3 regions of the Arthrobacter sp. BG3 genome follow, and region 2 is predicted to be linked to each of the others. Evidence: predicted binding sites of a transcription regulator. Region 2 holds the regulator's gene; each other region holds the start of a gene.
What was found. Region 2 encodes HrcA, which represses chaperone genes, less so after heat shock. Its sites were predicted from a motif close to TTNGCACTCGNNNNNNNCGAGTGCNAA; they were not measured.

Region 1 (7,611 bases), 1.8 Mb from region 2:
AGGAGGGACCGCCGTCGTTGAACTGTACGTTCAGGGCTGGACTATTCAGCGCCGGAAGCCGGGTGGTTAGAAACCGCCCATGCCTCCCATGCCGCCCATGTCGTCGCCGCCGCCCATGGCCGGGGAGTTCTTCTCCGGCTTGTCGGCCACAACGGCCTCGGTGGTGAGGAACAGGCCGGCAATGGACGCCGCGTTCTGCAGGGCAGAGCGGGTGACCTTGACCGGGTCGTTGATGCCGGCAGCCAGCAGGTCGACGTATTCGCCGGTGGCTGCGTTCAGGCCGTGGCCTGCAGGCAGGCCGCGGACCTTGTCGACGACGACGCCCGGCTCGAGGCCGGCGTTGAAGGCGATCTGCTTCAGCGGGGCGTCGATGGCAACGCGGACGATGTTCGCACCGGTTGCCTCGTCGCCTTCGAGCTGCAGGTTGGCGAATGCCTTGGCACCGGCCTGGATCAGGGCAACGCCACCGCCGGCGACGATGCCCTCTTCGACAGCAGCCTTGGCGTTGCGGACAGCGTCCTCAATGCGGTGCTTGCGTTCCTTGAGCTCAACTTCGGTTGCGGCACCGGCCTTGATGACTGCAACGCCGCCGGCCAGCTTGGCCAGGCGCTCCTGCAGCTTCTCGCGGTCGTAGTCCGAATCGGAGTTTTCGATCTCGGCGCGGATCTGGGAAACGCGGCCGGCAATCTGGTCAGCGTCACCTGCACCCTCGACGATGGTGGTCTCATCCTTGGTGACAACGACCTTGCGGGCGCGGCCCAGGAGTTCAAGTCCGGCGGTCTCAAGCTTGAGGCCGACTTCCTCGGAGATGACCTGGCCACCGGTCAGGATGGCGATGTCAGCGAGCTGCGCCTTGCGGCGGTCGCCGAAGCCCGGGGCCTTGACGGCGACGGACTTGAAGGTGCCACGGATCTTGTTGACGATCAGGGTGGCCAGGGCCTCGCCCTCGATGTCTTCGGCGATGATCAGCAGCGGCTTGGACGACTGCATGACCTTCTCGAGGACCGCAACCAGTTCCTTGACGTTGGAGATCTTGGAGTTGACGATCAGGATGTACGGATCCTCAAGGACCGTTTCCTGGCGCTCGGCGTCGGTGACGAAGTAAGCGGAGATGTAGCCCTTGTCGAAGCGCATGCCTTCGGTGAGTTCCAGCTCCAGGCCGAAGGTGTTCGACTCCTCGACGGTGATGACGCCTTCCTTGCCGACCTTATCCAGGGCCTCGGCAATCAGTGCGCCAATCTCGTTGTCACCGGCAGAGATGGACGCGGTGGCGGCAATCTCTTCCTTGGTTTCGATTTCCTTGGCGGAGGCCAGGAGCTCGCGGGTGACGGCTTCGACAGCCTTCTCGATGCCGCGCTTGAGGGACAGGGGATCAGCGCCGGCCGCGACGTTGCGCAGGCCTTCCTTGACCAGGGCCTGAGCCAGCACGGTAGCGGTGGTGGTTCCGTCGCCAGCGACGTCGTCCGTCTTCTTGGCAACTTCCTTGACCAGCTCGGCGCCGATCTTCTCGTAAGGATCGTCCAGCTCGATCTCCTTGGCGATGGAAACACCATCGTTGGTGATCGTGGGGGCGCCCCACTTCTTTTCGAGGACGACGTTGCGTCCACGCGGGCCGAGGGTGACCTTGACGGCGTCGGCGAGGATGTTCAGGCCCCGCTCAAGACCGCGGCGTGCCTCTTCATCAAATGCAATGATCTTGGCCATAACGGCAGTAGTCCTTTCGGGACAGTCGTTAAGAATGAACCTTTGCTGCGGTGCCCGCGACGGACGATCCTTGCCCGGCGGCCTCTGTATGCCGCTGGGCCAGGGATCTCACCCCAGCCAGGTGTTTCTTCGCTCCCGGATCGGCTGCTGCAACTTCGCGGCCGGGCGAACCGGGCGTCGTTTTAGCAGTCAATACGCGGGAGTGCTAACTCAATAATTAGCACTCCCCCGGGGAGAGTGCAAGCAGCGGGCGTACCGGGATGCGCCGCACCGGCCTGCTGGCGGCCCGCCGGAGGACGCAATACGCTACGGGCGATTAACTGCCGCCGCTGCTGGCCGTTTCGCTGCCGCTCATGGTTGCCCGGTTGTCCGCCCCGTAGGTATAGACAACGTAGTTTGCGGCGCTGACGTCACCGTTGGAATCGAAGCCGATCCGCCCGGACTCGCCGTCGTAGTCAGGGCGCTTGCCCGCCCGGATGGCGTCGAGGCACTCCTGGTAGCTCTTGCAAACTGCGGCTTCGCCGGCGGCTCCGGCACCCCCGGACGACTGGGCCTTGCCGCCCGAGACGGCAATCAGGCCCGCCGCAACCGAGGTTCCGGCGTCGTCCTGGGCTGCGGCGGCGGCAATGGCTGCGAGGTTGACGGCGTCGTACGTCTCGGCGGCGAAGGTCATGTCCTTCAGTCCCGGATCGACGGAGACCAGCCCGGACTGGAATGCTGCGGAGGCAAAGGTTCCGGGAAGGATCCCGCGTGCACCGTCGAGGGCACTGGAGCCCAAGCCGGAACCGTACTGGCTGACCGCGCCGTCGCTGAGGATGAGCTTCTTTCCGGCAAGGCCCGCGTTGTTCAGCTCGGCGATGGCGCCTTGGGCGCCAGTGCGGGAGACCAGCACGACGGCGTCCGGGGCTGCCGCCTTCGCAGCAGCGGCCGCCTGCTGTGCCTGTCCCGGGGCGAAACCGGCGACGGTGACGGGTCCGAGGCCGGAGGCCTTGGCCGCCGCGGCGACCGCGTTGGACACGTCCTTGCCGTAGCTGCCCTCCTCGTAGACGACGGCGACGGTTGCCGCACCGTTGTCCCTGGCGAGTTTGACGAGGACGGAGGCCTGCGCGATATCCGCTGCCGAGGTACGGAAGTAGTAGCCGTTGCTCTGGTAGCTGCTGAGCCCGCTGGCGGTGTTTGCGGGGGAAATCATGGCGATTCTGGCGGCGGCGAGGACATCAATGGCGGCGGGGGCCCGGCTGGAATCCGTCGGGCCGATGACGACGTCGGCTTTGGCCGCCACGAGTGCCTTCGCCTGCGCGGCGGTGTCTGTGCTGATGGTCTCGGGGAGCAACTCCACCGGTTTGCCCTTGTGGCCGCCCGCCGCGTTGATTTCCTTGACGGCGAGCTTCGCTGCGGCCAGCTGGGGGGCATTGAGGAAGTTCTGCGGGCCGGTGTTGTCGAGGATCAGCCCGATCCTCAGGGTGCCGTCGCCGCTGGCGTCGGCCGTCTCCACGCGGGCGCCGCCTGTCGGTCCCAGGCACGCAGTCATGGTCAGCGTCGCCACAGCTGCCACTGCTGCGGCGCGGCCCAGCCGCAAAGCACCGGCCCGGCGTCCGGCGGCGCTGACGGCGGCCTGCTGGACGCAGTCAGTTTCAGCGGCATCGTTCTTGGCAGCGTTGTTCTTGGAAGGGGCCTGCGACCCAGCGGCGGCAAAGGTCACGGGGCGGGCCGGACGCTTTCGGCCTGCGGGCCCTTTTCGCCTTCGCCGACTTCGAGTTCAACGCGCTGGCCCTCGTCCAGGGCGCGGTAGCCCTCCCCTGCGATGGCCGACCAGTGCACAAAGACGTCCGCCCCGGAATCGTCCACGGTGATGAAGCCGTAGCCCTTTTCGGCGTTGAACCATTTGACGGTTCCCAATGCCATTGGTGTCCACACTTTCAGTCGGCTTACGGGGCGGCGCACCACAGCGTGCGCCGCGGACTGCAAAATGCACACGCAGTCCGCAAAATACTGTACCCACAGCCTCCGGCCGGAGCGCAGGGCGCAGGCGGCTTGGACGGTTTGGGCGGCTAATAGTTACTCAGGCGTAACCGGGAGGGACTACCGGAAGCCCGGCGCCAGCACTACGACCAGCGGCAGCTGGAATTCGGCCGAGTCAACCACCGTCGGAATGCCCAGGAGTTTTCCGAGGGCTTCAGCGTTGCCCTTTTGCACCGCGCCGCTGTAGAAAACGACGGAACGCTGCTGGGGCGCGCCGCCCCAGTTTCCGGTCGAGCCTACCGTCCAGCCGGCGGTAGTGACGGTCCCGCCCACCCGGTTCGCCAGGCCCGCGGTTGAGGTGGCGTTGAAGACCGCCACGGGCTGTGTCTTGTCGACAGCGGCGGCCGCGGCGGGGGTGGTGGCCGTGGCGGGCGTCTCGCTGGCTACCGGGACGGCTGCCGGGCTTGTTGTCGGGCTGGCCGACGCCGGGCTGGAGGCTGCGGGGCTCGAGGCTGTCGGGGCGGAGGATGCGGCGGCGCTGCTGCCGCCCTGTTCGGCCGATACCGCCTGGGTGGTTCCGGCGGAGGCGAACCCGAGCTTCGGCAGGAACAGGAAGGCCACGAGGCCGACGGCCAGGGCTGCAGCGCCAACGGCAAGGATGGGACCCAGACGGCGCCGTCGCCCGGATTCGGCGGCTGCGCGGTGGACACCCTGACGTGTGGAGGTCTCCGGGACCCGATCAAATTCATCCCGAGCGTATTTGGTCATGGTAAAACGACGTCCTTGCATATTTCTGACGATTGCCTACGCCGGCATCCGCGCGGGAGTCCGCGCGTCCGGTTGTGCTTTACGCGTCTGAGCCCAAGCGGCGGGCGGTGCGCGCACGTTGGCGTGACGTACGTAGTCTACGCAATCTCTTCACCAACATGGGATCGTGGGCCAGCGCATCCTCGGTGTCGATGAGGGCGTTGAGAATCTGGTAGTAGTGCGTCGCGGAGAGGTCGAAGAGCTCCCGGATGGCCTGTTCCTTGGCTCCGGCGTACTTCCACCACTGCCGTTCCAGCGCCAGCATTTGCTGGTCCCGGCTGCCCAGCGGCGACTCGGGGCTCGTCCCGGCGGAAACTGATTCCGCCGAAGAAAGGTGTTCTTGCGCTTGTTCGGCCACGACACACTCCCTGGCTGGATCCGGTGAAAAGTCTTCCCCCATGCTACGGGCGAATAACAGGGTTGTCATTTGGCACCCTGCGAGAATGGGCCCTGTGCACACCTCCGACCCGCCTGATTCCGATGCCCTGTTCGAGCTGGAGCCCTCACCCGCCGAAGCGGTCGGCTTCGCTGAGCTGGCACTGCGGCCCTTGCCTGAACTTGTGGCCCCCGACTGGGCCGAGGCGCTGGTCCCGGTGGAAGGGCAGCTGCGCGATGTCCTGGCGTTCCTGGGCCGGGAAGTCGCGGAGGGCAACGCGATCCTGCCGGCGCCGTCGAACGTCCTCCGGGCGTTCCGGCAACCGCTGTCCGCAGTCAGGATACTGATAGTGGGCCAGGACCCCTATCCGACGCCCGGCCATGCCGTCGGGCTGTCCTTCGCCGTGGACGGCGCCACGCGTCCCATTCCGCGCAGCCTCGCGAACATCTACAAGGAACTCGACGCCGATCTGGGTCTTCCGCCTCGGGTCCACGGGGATCTCAGCCGTTGGGCTGACCAGGGGGTACTGCTGCTCAACCGGGTCCTCAGCGTCCGGGCAGGGGAGGCAGGTTCGCACCGGAACAAGGGATGGGAGCCCATTACGGCGGCGGCTATCAGCGCCGTGGCGAACCGCGTCAGAGCCGACGGCACCCCCGCGCCGCTGGTGGCAATCCTCTGGGGCAAGGATGCGGGGGCCGTGCAGCCGTTGCTGGGCTCCACGCCGGTGATCGCCAGCGCCCATCCGAGTCCGCTGTCGGCCGCGCGCGGGTTCTTCGGCTCCCGGCCCTTCAGCCGCGCCAATACGCTGCTCCGAGAGCAGGGGGACGGCACGGTGGATTGGGAACTGCCGCCGCTTCCCTAACCGGCTTCACAGTCGGGGTCCCGCCCAGGCTTCTTGGCTAGGCTTAGCTCCATGACCTCAGTTCCCGCCGCCACCTCGGCCACCCGGAAATCACGCCCGCAGACCACCCTCACGGTGCTGCGCCGCGAGCAGCTCTCGCCCCATATGGTCCGGATCGTTGCCGGCGGCCCGGGCTTCGCCGGCTACGTCAACAACGCCTTCGTGGACCGGTACGTCAAGATCGTGTTCCCCCAGCCCGGTGTCAGCTACGGGGAGCCGCTGGATCTCTGGGAGATCCGCGAGTCCATGCCGCGGGATCAGTGGCCGCACACCCGGACTTACACCGTGCGCTGGGTCGACGAGGCAGCGGCAGAGCTTGCCATCGACTTCGTGATCCACGGCGACGAAGGCCTCGCCGGGCCCTGGGCCGCGTCCGCCCGACCCGGGGACACTCTGATCTTCACCGGCCCTGGGGGCGGCTACAACCCCGATCCGGCGGCGGACTGGTACCTGTTTGCGGGCGACGAGTCCGCGCTGCCGGCCATCGGCGCCGCCATCGAGTCCCTGCCCGCGGACGCCCGCGGCCTGGCCTTCCTCGAGGTGGACGGCTCCGCCGACATCCAGGGCATCGTCGCGCCGGCCGGTGTGGAGCTGCGCTGGATCTTCCGCGACGGGGTGCCGGCCGGGGACAGCGGGCTGCTGGTCACGGCAGTGCGCGACGCCTCCTGGCCGGACGGCCGGGTGCAGGTCTTTGCGCACGGCGAGCGTGGCTACATGAAGGGCCTGCGGGAGGTGCTTTACGCGCAGCGGAGGCTGGAGCGCTCCCAGGTCTCCCTGTCCGGATACTGGGCGAAGGGCCGCGTGGAGGACGATTTCCAGGCCGAGAAGAAGCTCCCGATCGGGACGATCTAACGGCGCACGGTCCAACGAGCCCACGAACTAGCGGTCCAACGGCCCCGCGGCGCACGAGCCAAAGGTCCACGAGCTATCGGCCTATCGGCGCCGCGCCCGCCGTCGTTCGTTGCTGGCCAGGCCGTGCGTCAGGGGACGGGCGAGCGTGTCACCGAGCACGATGCCTGCCGCGACCCCCATCACGATGGCCCCGGCATTCAGCATGCCCCCGGCTCCCAGCAGGATCTCCGATTCCTCAATCGTCAATACATACATGGACCGGAATATGGTGAGTCCGGGGAGCAGGATCAGCGCGGCCGGGACGGCCACCACCAGCTGCGGGGCGCCCATCCGGAGAGCCACCACGCGGGCCAGCAGGCCGATGGCGACGGCAGCGACTGCGGGCGAAAAGCGCGGCCCAATGCCGAGCGCCTCTCCCCCGATCAGCACCAGATAGCCCACCACGCCCACGGCGGCGGTCGGCAGGAGCAGGTTCCACCTGGTCTGTTCAGTGATGCCGATCATCAGCACCGCGACGGCGATCAGGAGGACCACCACCCCTAAGGGATACGCCGGCGGGAATGTTTCGGTGACGTCTATGGGTTGCATCCCCGTCATATCGCCCACCACGAAACCCACGGCGATTCCGGCGACGAGTGCGCCGAAGGTCAGCATCGTGGACAGGAACCGGCCCGCCGCCGTGACCGGGAATCCGTTGATCGCATCCTGGACCGACGACACGAGGCGCCCGGTGGGCAGGAGCAGCAGGATCCCGCCCACAACCACGATGGCCGGCGGGATCTCGATCCCCGCCGGGCTTCCGAACCGCCACAGCAGCAGGGCGACGAAGGTGACCAGGAACGAGCAGGATGCCGTGATGAAGAAGTCAGGGGTGCGCCAGCGGCCCAGCTGGCGGGCCAGCAGGCTGACAAGCAGGTTGGACCCGAAAGCCACCGCGGAGGCACCGGTGCCGCCGCCCAGGACTCCGACAAAGACGGCGGAGAAAACCCCGAACGCCACGGTGACCATC
Region 2 (7,611 bases):
AGTCACGCCGACGCTGAGCACGAAGCTAAGGAACAGCGCCATGAGGCCGGCCGCAGCGGCGACGTAGAAGCTTGCCGGATCAGGCACTGTATCGGCCACCGGCTCCATGTAGAACCAGATGGTGGAACCGGCGCTCACACCAAGTAGTGCGATCACGACCGTCAGGACCCAAGCGGCTACAGCAAGAATGACCATTTTCGCAACAATAGACGACTTCCTGGCTCGGAAGCGGACCCGCTCACCGGCGGCGTCCCGGCTCGCGCCGTCCTACTTGATCCAGCGAAGGTTGAACTCGTAGCGGTGCGGCTGGCCGCGGTTGACGTGGATGCCTGCCGCCACCGAGAAGCACGTCACGGCAATCCAGATGACCGTGGCCAGGACGGCGAAGATGTTGCCCACCACCGGCACGAAGACCAGCAGGTTGCACAGCAGGGCCGCAATCGTGGGCGGCAGCGTGAAATTGAGGGCTTCCTTGGACTCCTGCGCCGTGAACGGGCCGCGGTCCTTGAAGATCAGGTAAATCAGCAGCGACGGAACGCAGCCCAGGATACCGCCGAAGTGTGCCAGCGTGGCCCACTGCCGGTCCTCGTTTGCTGTCAGCGGCAGTGCATTTGCGGGAACGCCGTGGTACGGAGGCTGGCCATGGCCGGCCTGGTTGCCAGTGTGTTCGCGTGCGTCATCTGCCACGGTGTCGTCCTTCGGATTGCGCTGGTGCGTTGGTGCCTGGAATTGCCAGGGCTGCGCCTGGAGCACAGCCGCCGTACCAAGAATACTTGCTCGGGCGCGGAATGAGGGATCGGCCCGCTGGCGGGCGGACCGCGGATGCCCGCCTCAGGGAACGGTCAGGAAGTCGATGACCTCTTCCACCCGCCCCAGCAGGGAGGGCTCCAGATCCGCATAGCTGCGCACCGCACCCAGGAGCTTCTGCCAGCCCAGGCCGATGTCCTCCTTGGTGCTGTGCGGCCAGCCGAACGCCGTCAGGATGCCGGTCTTCCAGTCCATGCCACGGGGGATGACCGGCCACTTCTCGATTCCCAGCACGGCGGGCCGGATCGCCTGCCAGACGTCAACGTAGGGGTGGCCCACGATCAGCACGTTCCCGGCGGCCCCGGGGGAGGCCATCACGGCCCGGGCAATCCGGGACTCCTTGGAATCCGGCACGAGGTGGTCCACCAGCACGCCGAGCCGGCGCCCGGGGCCGGGCCGGAAGGCGGCCACAGCGCCGGCGAGGTCGTCAATGCCGTGCAGCGGCTCGACGACGATGCCCTCCACCCGGAGATCGTCACCCCAGACCCTCTCGACGAGTTCGGCGTCGTGTTTGCCTTCCACCCAGATCCGGCTTGCTTTGGCGACCTGCGCGCGCTGGCCCTCCACCCGGACGGAACCGGAGGCGGTGCGTGTTCCTGCGGCCGCCGCGGCGGCCCGGGGCGCTGGCGGCATCAGCCGGATCGGCTGTCCCTCCAGCAGGAAACCGAAGCCGAGCCGGAAGGACCGGGACTTGCCGCGGCGGTCCTCCAGGGCGACGACGTGCATGCCGCCGGACTTCTCCACCCGGGTGACAGCACCGACCCAGCCGGACTGCACATCCTCGAGCACCATTCCGCGCTCCACGGGCACCTCGGGCAGTTGGGCCTTGGCAGGGGCGGACAGGTCCTGCGGGCCCCAGTTCTGGTACGACATCGGTTTACACACTGCTTTGCACTCGGATTGCTGCGGCGGGCTGTGCCCGAAAACACCAGCCCCGGGAAGAACGCCTGGAGCGAATCCAATGCTAACAACGCGGCGACTCATATTAGACTGGTTAGCACTTAGGCATGTCGAGTGCTAATAAAAGCGTATCCGGAGCGGCCGGCGAATGGCGGCATCGGATGCGGACAGTCGAATGGAGGTGGAACGTGAGCGAACCGCGCAAACTTGAAGTGCTGCGCGCCATCGTGGAGGACTACGTCCATTCGCGGGAACCCGTCGGCTCCAAGGCCCTTGTCGAGCGGCACCACCTTGGCGTGTCCAGCGCCACGATCCGCAACGACATGGCGGCCCTGGAAGATGAGGGCCTCATTACGGCGCCGCATACCAGCGCCGGGCGTATTCCCACCGACAAGGGCTACCGGCTCTTCGTGGACCAGATTTCGGCGGTCAAGCCGCTCTCACCGGCGGAACGCCGCGCCATCCAGGCCCTGCTGGAGGGCTCCGACGATCTCGACGACGTCCTGGACAGGACGGTCCGGCTGCTGTCGCAGCTGACCCACCAGGTTGCCGTCGTGCAGTATCCCCACCTCAGCCGGGCCAGGGTGCGGCACATCGAATTCGTCCTGCTGGCGCCGCGCAAGGTGCTCGCGGTGCTGATTGCGGACACCGGCAAGGTGGAACAGCGGGTCATTGACGTGGGACAGGACCTTCCCGAGGAAGCGCTGTCCGATCTGCGGACGCGGTTCCTCGGCGGCCTCTCCGGGACACCCCTGAACCTGCTGGGGCAATCGCTGAAGTCTGTCCTTGCCACCTGCCCGCCGGCCCGGCGCGCCGACGCCCAGGCGCTGGCCCGCGGCCTGGAAGCGCTGGCCGCCAGCAGCCGCGAGGAGCGTATGGTCATGGCCGGCACCGCGAACCTGGCCCGCTCCAACGTGGACTTCCCGCTGAGCATCGGCCCGGTCCTGGAAGCCCTCGAGGAGCAGGTGGTCATGCTCCGCCTGCTGGGCGACATGGCCGCGGACCCGCGGGGCGTGACGGTCAGCATCGGCCGGGAGAACCCGTACGACGGGCTCGCGGAGGCCTCGGTGGTCGCGACCGGCTACGGACCGGACGCCACCGCGAAAGTCGGTGTCCTCGGCCCTACCCGGATGGACTATCCGACCACCATGGCCGCCGTCCGGGCAGTGGCCCGTTACCTGTCCAGGATTCTGGGCCCGTGACGGACCGCGGCCAACCGTCCGGCACCGGCAGCTAAGCACCGCACGCCCACCCCCAAATGACTTCTTGCCCCTAACCGGCAGTACAACCAGGAAGAGATACAAACTTTGAGCAGCCACTACGACGTTCTTGGAGTCTCCCGTGAAGCCACGGGCGAAGAGATCAAGAAGGCCTACCGCAAACTGGCACGGAACCTGCACCCGGATGTCAATCCCGGGGATGACGCCTCGGACCGTTTCAAGGCGGTCACGCACGCTTACGAGGTGCTGTCCGATCCGCAGAAGCGGCGGATCTACGACACCACGGGCAACGAAAACGGCACCGACAACGGCTTCGGCGGCGGCAGCTACGCCGGCCAGGGCTTCGCGTTCCAGGATATTTTCGACACGTTCTTCGGCGCCGGCGGCCAGTCCGGCCCGGCCTCCCGGGTCCGCCGCGGCCAGGACGCCCTGATCAGCGTCCGGATCGAGTTGCGCGACGCCGTCTTCGGGGTCAACAAGAAACTCGAAGTCGACACGGCCGTCACCTGCCCCACCTGCGAGGGCTCCTGCTGCCAGGAAGGCAGCCACCCGGAACGTTGCGACATCTGCGGCGGCAGCGGCCAGGTCCAGCGCGCCGTGCGCTCCATCCTCGGCCAGGTCATGACGGCGGCCCCCTGCGGTTCCTGCGGTGGCTTCGGCACCGTCATCAAGGATCCCTGCAACGAATGCGCCGGACAGGGCCGGATCCGCAGCCGGCGTTCCCTGACGGTTAAGGTTCCCGCCGGCGTCGCCACCGGCACCCGCATCCAGCTCTCCGGCCAGGGCGAGGCCGGACCCGCCGGCGGACCCGCGGGCGACCTTTATGTGGAGATCCGGGTCAACAGCGACGCCACCTACGTCCGCGACGGCGATGACCTGCACGCCAGCCTCAACATCCCCATGACGGCCGCCGCACTGGGTACCGAGGTCACCCTCGAAACCTTCGACGGCCGGCAGGAGATCGATGTCAAGGCCGGCACGCAGTCCGGCGAGGTCATCACCCTCCGCGGTCTGGGCGTCACCCACCTGCGCGGCTACGGCCGCGGCGACCTCAAGGTCCACCTGCAGGTGGACACCCCCGCCAAGCTCGACGCAGCCCAGGAGGACCTGCTCCGCCAGCTCGCGAAGCTGCGCGGCGAACAGTTCACGGAGGGCAAACTCGCCGCGAGCGGCGGGGTCTTCTCGAAGCTTCGGGACCGGCTCGGTAACCTGTAGCGGTGAGCAACCCGGTCTTCTTCGCTTCCCCCGGCAGCCTGGACGGGCTGGCTCCCGGTGACGTCTTCGTCCTTGACGGACCCGAGGCCCGCCACGCGGTCACGGTCAAGCGCCTCGCCGTGGGGGAGGGTGTGGACATCGCCGACGGTGCCGGCAAGAGGCTGACCGGCACCATAACCGCCGTCGCGCCCAACGAACTGACGGTGGAATGCTCCGGGCTTTCCGAGGAGCCCCGGCCCGGGGTCCGGCTCGTCCTGGTCCAGGCCCTCGCGAAAGGGGACCGGGACGAACTCGCCGCCGAAACCGCCACGGAACTGGGGATCGACGCCGTCGTGCCCTGGCAGGCGGAACGGTCGATTGTCCGCTGGAAGGCGGAGCGCGCGGCCAAGGCCCACGCCAAGTGGCAGTCCGTCGTCACGGCCGCCGCCAAGCAGGCGCGCCGGGCCTGGATCCCGGAGGTCCGCCCGGCCGTTGACGGCGCCGGGCTGCAGGCGGCAGTGGCCGCTGCCGATCTCGCCGTCATCCTGCACGAGGACGCCGTGCGGCCACTGCGGCAGGTGCTGGAGGCCTGGCGGGGTGCCCTGCCGGCCGGTGAAGCAGACGGGGGACGCGAGGTGCTGCTGATCGTGGGCCCCGAGGGGGGCATCAGCCCCCGGGAAGTCACCAGGCTCTGCGACGCCGGTGCAGTGACGGCCCTGCTGGGGAACCACGTGCTGCGCTCTTCCACGGCCGGTCCGGCGGCAACGGTCCTCGCCAGCGACATCCTGGGCCGCTGGTAGCGGCTGCCGCGCCGGCCCGGCAGCTGCGAAGCGAGCCGGCCAGCCAGCCAGCCGGTTACTTAGCCGGTTACTTAACCGTGAACCCGCGGGTGTCGACGTTCAAATCCTCGGCCGGGTTGCCGTCCTCAAACTGGGAAACCCGCACCTCGTAGTTGCCCGGCGCCAGATTGACCGACAGGCTGAAGGCACCCGATTGTCCGGCCTCAGCCGAGGCGGTCATCGTCCCGTTCAGGTACGAGGTCTTGGCGCTGCCGTCGGTGCGCAGGACCTCCCACCGAAGCTTGCCGCCCGCGGCGGTGCTCCGGCCGGAGATCTTGACCGCGCCGTCCGCCACCGAAGTCCCTTCCTGCGGATCAATGATCCACACCGGGGCGACCATCCCGGCGCTGCGTGCGGTCGGGGAACCGAGGCGGACGTGGTTGAAGGCAACAAAGTCGGTATGCCCGTCCACCAGCACCACCACCTGGATCTGCTGGCCGGAGTCGATCAGTCCCGCGCTGGCAGCTGCCGCCGTGGCGGTGTAGACGAGCTGCTGGACCGCGCGCTCGGCCATGGCAGGATCGACGTTGCTGTTGAAAGCGTCCGCCGAGAGGTCCACCGTGATGACGTTCTTGCCCGAAATGGAGCTCGCCAGCTTTTTCGGGTTCTGCCACGGAGTGAAGAAATCCGGGTCAAGGGGTTTCTGGGACATCATGACGCGGAGCGCCCTCGTGACCGGGTTGTCCTGTTCCGGAACATCACGGAACTCCCGGTAAAGAAACGTTTTGTCGTTGCTTCGCCCGATCCAGTAGACCGGAGCCTTGTTGGACGCCTGCGTGGTTTCCAACGGCGCGCTCGTGGTCGGCGCCTGGGCGGACAGGACCTGCGAAGGAGAGCCGGCGTCCGTGATGCCGGGCTGGGGAGTGGCCACGCAGCCGGAGAGTGTCAGCGCGGCGGGCAGCATCAGAAGCAGCAGGGCCGGACGTAGCCGCCTGCCTGCTGTGATCTGGTCAACCCTGCGGTGCCTGATTGCGCTGCCCTTTCAGCTTGGTTTTCCTCTGGCCCAACTGTGTGCCGGCTGGCTGGAAATCCCATGCCAACGTCCGATTTCCAGCATGGCACACGGCCCCTGCGCCAAAGGGTGGATTCAGCCGGCAGACCGGAACTGCAACGGGAACGATATGAGGCCGATACGAAGTTGATACCTAAATGCGGGAATCCCGTCATGTGGGGGGTCAAAGGGCCGCCGGCAGCGCGGCGTGCGGAGGCCTCCACTGGCGTAGGATAAGAGGACCCGCTGACAACCGGAACCAGAAGGCGAGCACCGCCGTCGGGCCGGATCACGGGACAGACCATTTCCTTGACTGGAGGGGACCAGAGGCCCGCGGGCCAACACCATGACTGAAGCAGCGAACGGCAAGGCCCGGATCAGCGCCGGAGAGCGCTCCGCAGGGGAATTCCCCCACTCCCTACCAGGGCTGCGGACGGAGGTAGTCCTGTTCGACAGCTCCGACCAGATGGTCCAGTCCCTCGGCAGTCATGACGAAGCACTGCGTTTCATCGAGACCCAGTTCCCGTCCGTCGACTTCCATGTCCGCGGCAACGAGCTCGCCATCAGCGGGCCGGCTGCGGACGTGCCGCGGATCATGCGCCTGCTCAACGAGGTCCGGGGCCTCGTCGCCCGGGGCACCATCATCACTCCCGCCGTCCTGCAGCAGCTCGTGTCCATGCTCCGGAGCCAGTCGCTGCAGAACCCGGTCGAGGTGCTCACCCACAACATCCTTTCGAGCCGCGGCAAGACCATCCGGCCGAAGACGCTGAACCAGAAGAACTACGTGGACGCGATTGACGACAACACGGTGATCTTCGGGATCGGGCCGGCCGGCACCGGCAAGACGTACCTGGCGATGGCCAAGGCCGTCCAGGCCCTGCAGCAAAAGGAAGTCACACGGATCATCCTGACCCGTCCCGCCGTCGAGGCGGGGGAGCGGCTGGGATTCCTGCCCGGCACCCTCAGCGACAAGATCGACCCGTACCTGCGCCCGCTCTATGACGCGCTGCATGAAATGATGGACCCCGAATCCATCCCGCGGCTGATCGCCGCCGGCACCATTGAGGTCGCCCCGCTGGCCTACATGCGCGGGCGCACACTCAACGACGCCTTCATCATCCTGGACGAGGCCCAGAACACCACGCCGGAGCAGATGAAGATGTTCCTCACCCGTCTGGGCTTCGGCTCCAAGATGGTGGTCACCGGCGACGTCACGCAGGTGGACCTGCCCTTCGGGACCCGGTCGGGCCTGCGGATCGTGGAGGACATCCTGCAGGGCATCGAGGACGTCAACTTCACCATCCTGGACGCCTCCGACGTCGTCCGGCACCGCCTGGTGGGCGACATCGTCAACGCCTACAGCGTCTGGGACGAGATCCAGCGGAACCGGGTCAAGCATTCCGTGGCCCGCGACAAGCGGGGAGAGCACGCATGAGCATCGAGGTCAACAACGAATCCGGCGTCACGGTCGATGAGGCCCAGCTGGTGCAGCTCTCCCGGTTCATTTTCGAGCGGCTCTTCATCCACCCGCAGGCCGAGCTGTCGATCCTGCTCGTGGACGAGCCGGCCATGGAGAAGCTGCACCTCGAGCTGATGGACGAGCCCGGCTCCACCGACGTGCTCTCGGTGCCCATGGACGAGCTGACGCCGGGCACCCCGG
Region 3 (7,611 bases), 860 kb from region 2:
GGCACCTCGGTTTCGAAAGGTGCGTCCTTGTGAGTCAGGGAGGCGACGGTGAAGACGGCGTCGGGCCTGCGGTCCAGGACGTACTTGGCGCTGGCCCGGTTGAAGGCGTTGCATTCGGCGTCCCGTTCCGGGGATTCCCCGCCGAAGCGGCAGTTGCCCTTCAGGAGGGCGACCACCTCCCAGCCGTGGCTTCGGGCGACCGGGCCGAGCGCCGCCATGTACTGCTGGGCGTGGGAGTCGCCGAGCACAACGATGCGTTTGGTGACGGTGTCCGGGCGGCTGTTCTGCAGGCATCCGGCCAGCAGCGGGTCACCGGGGACGTTGTCCTCCGTGCAGAGCCCGTCGATGTCGGCCCACTCGTTCTTCATCGCGGCCGGGGCCGGGATGATCCTGGCATCCGGCGTGGGCTTGCCCGCATTCTCGGGCGACAGGACGGCGGCGCCGGGGGTCAATTCCTTCGGCTGCGCCGCGGCAGCCGCCTCGTCCGCCAGGATCCTGCTCTGCCACACGGACACCGGTCCGGCCAGCAGGGCCCCGCACGCCGCGATCACGACGGCGGTGCGCCAGACCCGGCGCTGCGGCCAGTGCCACTCGCGCAGCGGTTTCTCCACGAACCGGGTGGTCAGCACGGCCAGCACGAGTGAGGCGGCCACGATGGCCAGGCCCTGGACCAGGTTCGGCGCGGGGATGCCCATCCCGGCGAGGCCCAGCACCAGCAGCGGCCAGTGCCAGAGGTACAGGGCGTAGGAGTTGTCCCCGAGGGCCACCAGCGGCTTCCAGCTCAGGAAGCGGTCAACCCCGAAGCGGCTGCCGCTGCGTCCGGCCGCGATGATGGCGGCTGCCGCCAGCGTCGGCCACAGCGCGATGAAGCCGGGGAAGGAGCGGTCCACGGTGAGCAGGAGGCCGCAGGAGAGCATTGCGGCGAGGCCGGTCCAGCCCAGGACAACCCGCAGCGTTTTGCCGGGCTTGAGGTACGGCAGCGCCAGGGCCAGCAGCGAGCCGAGCGCGAATTCCCAGAGCCGGGTGCGGGTGTCGAAGTAGGCGTAGGCCTGGTTGGTGGCCGTCTGCCCGATGGAAAACACCAGCGACGCCACGAAGATCGCGCCGAAGGCCGCGGCCAGCAGGGCGGCGTAGCTCACCCGGTCACCCAGGCCGGTCCTGCCCAGGAACCGCCACAGCACGGCAGCGGCGGCAAAGACCAGCGGCCACAGCAGGAAGACCTGGCCCTGGATGGACAGTGACCAGAAGTGCTGCAGCGGGCTGGCCCCGGAGTGGTCCTGCGCGTAGTAGTCGACGGCGGTGTCCGCCAGGACCCAGTTCTGCCGGTACCACAGGGACGCCCAGGCCTGGTCCAGCACGTCCGGCCAGCGGTTCTCGGGCAGGATCACCCGGGTGCCGGCCAGGACACCAAGGACCACCACAACGACGGCGGGAAGGAGCCGCTTGAGCAGGTGGAGCCAGTGGCCCAGGAGCCGCAGGGGTTGGCCGCCCTCGACCTTGCGGGCGAAGCTGAGGGTCATCAGGAACGCCGAGATCAGCAGGAAGATGTCAACCCCGCCGGACACACGCCCGAGCCACACGTGGTAGGTGACCACCATCAGGACCGCGAGCGCCCGGAGGCCCTGGACTTCGGGACGGTAGTCCGGTTTGGGGCGCGTTTGAGCATCCGCCGCCGCAGTCTGCGGGGTGGCCATGGTTCGCTCGTTCGACACTCGTGACCCTTCAGGCCGGTTTCCAAAGCCTCAATGTTACCGAGCCGTATTTTTCCTGGCCAATCACAGAAGCGCGGGAGCCGTCCCGCCGGCGGCGATCTGCGTCCCCGGAGGCTACCCTGTAACGAGCCAGAGGAGGCCGCATCGTGATCGCACAGCTGCGCATTTGTGTCCCGGAAAAGTTGTCCGCCGCCGTCGTGGACTGCTGCACCGGCGAGCTTGGCGTCGCGGAAGTTTCGCGGCAGCGCGGCACGTCCGTCCTTCCGCCCGGGGACATCATCCACGTCCTGCTGGCACGGGAATCGGTGGAGCGGCTCCTGGAGAAACTCCAGGCCCTGAATGTCCAGGAACACGGCTCGGTCTCGGTCAGCATGCCGGAGCTGGTGCTCTCCGACCGGGCCGACAAAGCCACCGCCGAGGCCCCCGGCGAGGGCGCGGATGCCGTGATCTGGGACGAGGTGTCACGGCAGACGGGCGAAGACTCCCGCCTCACCTGGAGCTATCTGGCCTTCCTGATTCTGGCGACCCAGCTGGCAGCCATCGGGATCGTCACGGATTCCACCATCGCCATTGTCGGGGCCATGGCCGTGGGGCCGGAATTCGGCCCGCTGGCGGCCCTGGCCGTGGCTCTTGTGCGGCGGCAATGGCCGCTGGGACGCAGTGCTGCCCTGGCGCTCGGCATCGGCTTCCCCGTGGCCATGCTGGCGGCAGCCCTCACGGCGTGGCTGTCCGTGCCGCTGGGCCTCTTTCCCCCGGACGTGCTCGAGCGCGGCTCCGCCGTCGAGTTCATCTATCATCCGGGGCCCTATTCACTGATCGTTGCCGTGCTGGCCGGGACTGCCGGGATGCTGTCCGTGATCAGCCGGCGGTCCGCTGCGCTGGTCGGGGTCTTCATCTCCGTGACGACGGTGCCGGCCGCGGGGTTCGTGGCGGTGGCGCTGGTCCTGGGCGAGTACCAGAAGGCGGCCGGCTCGGCCCTCCAGCTGGGAGTGAACCTGGTGGGAATCGTGGCCGCCGCGGTTGCCGTCCTGGTCTTTTACCGGGTGGTCACCAAGCGCCTGCCGCGGGGCGCCTCCCTGCGGCTGCGCCGGAAGGCCCTGCGCTCCGGGAGCTGATCCGTGCCGTCGGGGCCACACACAACGAAAGACCGGAGCAGCTGGTGCTGGTCCGGTCTTTCGTCTAGCTGGTCCTGGTGGGCCTTAGTGCTGGTGGCCCGCGTGCTGGTCATCGTCGGCAGGCTTCTCGACCACGAGGGTTTCCGTGGTGAGCACCAGTGCCGCGATGGAAGCCGCGTTGCGGAGGGCCGCACGCGTCACCTTCACGGGGTCGATGACGCCGGCAGCGATCAGGTCTTCGTATTCGCCGGTCTTGGCGTTGAAGCCCTGGTTGTTGGCGGATTCGGCCACCTTGGCGACGACGACGTAGCCGTCGAAGCCGGCGTTCTGGGCGATCCAGCGCAGCGGCTGGGTCAGTGCCCGGCGGACGATGCCGACAGCAGCAGCCGCGTCACCTTCGAGGGCCTGGACGGCAGGATCCTCGTCGAGCGCCTTGAGGGCGTGGATGAGGGCGGCGCCGCCGCCGGCCACGATGCCTTCTTCAAGGGCAGCGCGGGTCGAGGACACTGCGTCCTCGATGCGGTGCTTCTTTTCCTTCAGCTCGACCTCGGTGGCAGCGCCAACCTTGATCACGCCGATGCCGCCGGCCAGCTTGGCCAGGCGTTCCTGGAGCTTTTCCTTGTCCCAGTCGGAGTCGGTGCGGGTCAGCTCGGCGCGCAGCTGGGAAACCCGGGCTGCGACGTCCTCTGCCGAACCGGCGCCGTCAACGATCGTGGTGTTGTCCTTGGTGACGGTGATGCGGCGTGCGGTGCCGAGCACCTCAAGGCCAACCGTGTCCAGGCTGAGGCCCAGTTCCGGCGAGACAACCTGTGCGCCCGTGAGGGTGGCGATGTCCTGCAGCATGGCCTTGCGGCGGTCACCGAAGCCCGGTGCCTTGACGGCAACGACGTTCAGGGTGCCACGGATGCGGTTGACGATCAGCGTGGACAATGCCTCGCCGTCGACGTCCTCGGCGATGATGAACAGCGGCTTGGAGCTCTGCAGCGCCTTTTCCAGCAGCGGCAGGAAGTCCTGGACGGAGGAGATCTTGCCTTGGTTGATCAGGATCAGGGCGTCTTCGAGGACAGCTTCCTGGCGTTCCGCGTCGGTGACGAAGTACGGGGACAGGTAGCCCTTGTCGAACTGCATGCCCTCGGTGAGGACCAGCTCGGTCTGCGTGGTGGAGGATTCCTCGATGGTGATCACACCATCCTTGCCGACCTTGTCGAACGCCTCGGCCAGCAGTTCGCCGATCTCGTCGCTCTGGGCGGAGATGGAGGCGACGTTGGCGACCTGGGTGCCTTCGACCGGGCGGGCATTTTCGAGCAGGCGGGCGGCGATGGCCTCGACGGAGACCTCGATGCCGCGCTTGATCTGGCCCGGTGCGGCGCCGGCCGCAACGTTGCGGAGGCCTTCCTTGACGAGGGCCTGTGCCAGCACCGTGGCGGTGGTGGTGCCGTCGCCGGCGACGTCGTTGGTCTTGGTGGCGACCTCCTTGGCAAGCTGCGCGCCAAGGTTCTCGTACGGGTCGTCCAGCTCGACTTCACGGGCGATGGTGACGCCATCGTTGGTGATTGTGGGGGCGCCCCACTTCTTGTCCAGCACGACGTTGCGGCCGCGGGGGCCAAGCGTCACCTTGACCGTGTTGGCGAGCTTATCAATGCCGGCTTCAAGCGACCGGCGGGCAGCGTCGTTAAACGCAAGCTGCTTTGCCATGGTTTTGTCCTTTCAAGACAGAACCCCGCGCAACTGACCCGTCAGAGAGGGGTCGGCGGCGCGGGGTCCAAGAGAGTTACTTTACGACGATCGCCAGGACGTCGCGGGCGGACAGCACGAGGTACTCGGTGCCGCCGGTCTTGACTTCAGTTCCGCCGTACTTGGAGTAGATCACAACGTCGCCGATGGCGACGTCGATCGGAACGCGGTTGCCGTTGTCGTCAAAGCGGCCGGGGCCTACTGCAACAACTTCGCCTTCCTGCGGCTTTTCCTGCGCGGAGTCCGGGATAACCAGGCCGGAAGCCGTGGTCTGCTCGGCTTCGAGCGGGCGGACAACAATACGATCCTCAAGAGGCTTAATAGAGACCGACAATGACCTCTCCTTTTCGTCAGCAAATTCGTGGACATTAAAGCTGTGGGGCCAAGGCGTACAGACCGTCGTCGCGGTGCCGGCAGCAGCCTGGCTGATAAAGCTTCAGGTGTTAGCACCCTCCTAGGGAGAGTGCTAAGCAAGACTCTATGTAAGGAGTTAGCACTCGGTCAAGGCGAGTGCCAGATTTATGTCCCCGGCGAACGCTGCGCCGCTGCCGGATCAGCGTCCGCCGAGGTCCTCGAAGTCGACGTCCTCACCGGTGTCCCCGTCATCTTCGCCGGCGTCGTTCCGGTGCCGGTAGATCACCAGGGCTCCCGCCGCGGCCAGGGCAGCGCCCATGACCAGGAAGGCGATGCCGCCGGCGCGGACCCCGGCGTAGTTCTCGCGGATGGCCTTGGCCTCGTCGGTGGCGTCCGTGACGGACTTGCCGCCGACGGAGTAGACGGTGGCGTTGAAGGAGTCCAGCAGGAAGATGATCACCAGCAGGGCCAGGCAGACGACGACGATGATGCCGCCGGCGATAAGCGCGGGCCGGGCGTAGCGGGCGAGTCCCTGGCGGGCCGGGCGGCCGCCGTCGGCGTCCTGCTGTGCGGCGCCGTCGTCCGGGTAGCTTTCGTCCATGCCGCCGTTTGCCGTACCGCTGTCATCCATGCCGTCAACCCTATCGGGCGCAAGCTCCGGCGGCGCCCTGAACTAGGCTTGATTCCATGGCTGACGCACCGCAGGACCAGATCGCCCCGCTCCTCAACCCCGAAGGCTGGGAGCTGCTGGCGTCACTTGGCCCGTACCGGGAGGATGAGGCGTTCCGCCTCAACGCCTCCCTCCGGAAGGCCGGCCACTCCCCCGAGCTCGTTTCGGCCGTGCTCACCCAGTCGCGGCTGCGGACCAAGGCCGAGGCCAAGTTCGGCGAGTTCGCCCGGCAGATGATCTTCACCCAGGCTGGCCTGGAGCAGGCCACCCGGCTGACCGTGGCGGCACGGCACGCGCAACGCTTCGCGGAAGCCGGCGTGCAGCACGTGGCGGACCTTGGCTGCGGCCTCGGCGCCGACGCGATGGCGCTCGCCTCGCTGGACCTCCAGGTCACGGCCGTGGAAATGGACGAGACGACGGCCGCCTGCGCCACGATGAACCTGATCCCGTTCCGGAACGCCACGGTGGTCCATTCCGACGCGACCACAGTGGCCCTGGACGGGATCGACGGCGTCTGGCTGGACCCGGCCCGCCGGACCACCTCGACCTCGGGGACAAAACGGCTCTGGGATCCGGAGGATTTCTCCCCGCCGCTGTCCTTCGCCGAGTCCCTTGCCGGAGCCGGCCTGGCCGTGGGTGTGAAGATGGGCCCGGGCATGCCGCACGATTCGGTTCCCAAGGACTGCGAGGCCCAGTGGGTTTCGGTGGGCGGGGCCGTCACCGAGGTGGGGCTGTGGTTCAACGCGGTCCGGCGTCCGGGGATCCGGCGGGCGGCGCTGCTGCTCGGCCCCGCGGGCGCGGCGGAACTCACCAGCGCCGAGGACTTCGACGGCGGTCCGGTCGCCCCGGTGGGGCCCGTCGAGGGGTACCTCTACGAGCCCGACGGCGCCATTATCCGGGCGGGCCTGGTGGCCGACGTCGCCCTCCTGCTGGGCGGGCACCTCGTGGACGAACACATCGCCTACATCTGCGCCCCGGACCTGCAGGACACCCCCCTTGCCCGGGCCTACAAGGTCCTGGACGTGATGCCATACAACGTCAAGGCGCTCAAGGCGTGGGTGAAGGACCAGGGCATCGGGGTGCTGGACATCAAGAAGCGCGGCACTTCGGTGACCCCGGAGGAACTGCGCAAACAGCTCCTCCCGGCAGGGAAGAATAAGAGCAAAAAAACGGCCACCCTGGTCCTCACCAGGATCGGCGAGGAGCGGGTGGCCATTTCGGTGCAGCCGGTTTAAGGCACGCCGCCGGACGGCGGCGTGCCGGGCTTCCGGATTACCAGAGGCTACTGGTTACCGGAGGCTACTGGTTACCGGAGGCTACTGGGCCCGCATGAAGTCCTCGGCGGCGCGGACCTGCTCCTCGGTGGGCCGGATGCCGGTGTACAGCACAAACTGCTCCAGCGCCTGGATGGTCGCCACCTCGGCACCGGTGATCACGGTCTTCCCGGCCGCCCGGCCGGCCTTGATCAGCGGGGTCTCGGCCGGCAGCGCGACGACGTCGAACACCACCTTCGCGGCGTCCACCGTTTCCTGCGGGAAGGACAGGGAGTCCGCGTCGGGCCCGCCCGCCATGCCAACAGGCGTGACGTTGATGATCATGTCGGCCGTCAGGGACGGACCGGCGTCGGCGCGCCAGGCGAAACCATAGAGCCCGGCGAGCGCCCGCCCGGCCTCCTCGTTGCGGGCGATCACGGTGACATCCCGGAACCCGGCGTCGCGCAGCGCCGCGGCCGTCGCCTTCGCCATCCCCCCGGCGCCCTTGAGCAGCACCGAGTAGGAGGCAGGCACGGCGTTGCGCTGCAGCAGCTGCTCGATCGCGGTGTAGTCGGTGTTGTAGGCGGTGAGCGTGCCGCCGTCGTTGACGATCGTGTTGACCGAGTCGATAGCTTTCGCGGACGGGTCCATCACATCCACGAGCGCGATGACGTCCTCCTTGTACGGCATCGACACGGCGCAGCCGCGGATTCCGAGGCCGCGCACGCCAGCGATCGCCTGCGCGAGGTCGGTCGGGGCAAAGGCCTTGTAGA

Region 1: groL (chaperonin GroEL) is a predicted target of HrcA. The motif match lies at 1,887-1,913, and genes of this name have one in related genera.
Region 3: groES (co-chaperone GroES) is a predicted target of HrcA. The motif match lies at 5,052-5,078, and genes of this name have one in related genera.

The regions. Positions count from the first base shown of each region.
Region 1 is NZ_CM155270.1:1,385,115-1,392,725, forward strand. Features, by position in the region: gene groL (chaperonin GroEL) at 67-1,704, opposite strand; gene AC1MFL_RS06080 (ABC transporter substrate-binding protein) at 2,021-3,235, opposite strand; gene AC1MFL_RS06085 (cold-shock protein) at 3,403-3,609, opposite strand; gene AC1MFL_RS06090 (LytR C-terminal domain-containing protein) at 3,787-4,434, opposite strand; gene AC1MFL_RS06095 (DUF3263 domain-containing protein) at 4,514-4,831, opposite strand; gene AC1MFL_RS06100 (uracil-DNA glycosylase) at 4,917-5,711, shown strand; gene AC1MFL_RS06105 (siderophore-interacting protein) at 5,763-6,602, shown strand; gene AC1MFL_RS06110 (threonine/serine exporter family protein) at 6,684-7,611, opposite strand, start outside.
Region 2 is NZ_CM155270.1:4,095,245-4,102,855, forward strand. Features, by position in the region: gene AC1MFL_RS18480 (hypothetical protein) at 1-195, opposite strand, end outside; gene AC1MFL_RS18485 (DUF4870 domain-containing protein) at 268-687, opposite strand; gene AC1MFL_RS18490 (DUF3097 domain-containing protein) at 832-1,680, opposite strand; gene hrcA (heat-inducible transcriptional repressor HrcA) at 1,896-2,909, shown strand; gene dnaJ (molecular chaperone DnaJ) at 3,015-4,142, shown strand; gene AC1MFL_RS18505 (16S rRNA (uracil(1498)-N(3))-methyltransferase) at 4,145-4,921, shown strand; gene AC1MFL_RS18510 (GerMN domain-containing protein) at 4,989-5,864, opposite strand; gene AC1MFL_RS18515 (PhoH family protein) at 6,298-7,386, shown strand; gene ybeY (rRNA maturation RNase YbeY) at 7,383-7,611, shown strand, end outside.
Region 3 is NZ_CM155270.1:3,231,551-3,239,161, reverse strand. Features, by position in the region: gene AC1MFL_RS14585 (acyltransferase family protein) at 1-1,694, opposite strand, end outside; gene AC1MFL_RS14580 (DUF389 domain-containing protein) at 1,859-2,827, shown strand; gene groL (chaperonin GroEL) at 2,912-4,522, opposite strand; gene groES (co-chaperone GroES) at 4,599-4,895, opposite strand; gene AC1MFL_RS14565 (hypothetical protein) at 5,115-5,546, opposite strand; gene AC1MFL_RS14560 (THUMP-like domain-containing protein) at 5,603-6,820, shown strand; gene AC1MFL_RS14555 (shikimate 5-dehydrogenase) at 6,902-7,611, opposite strand, start outside.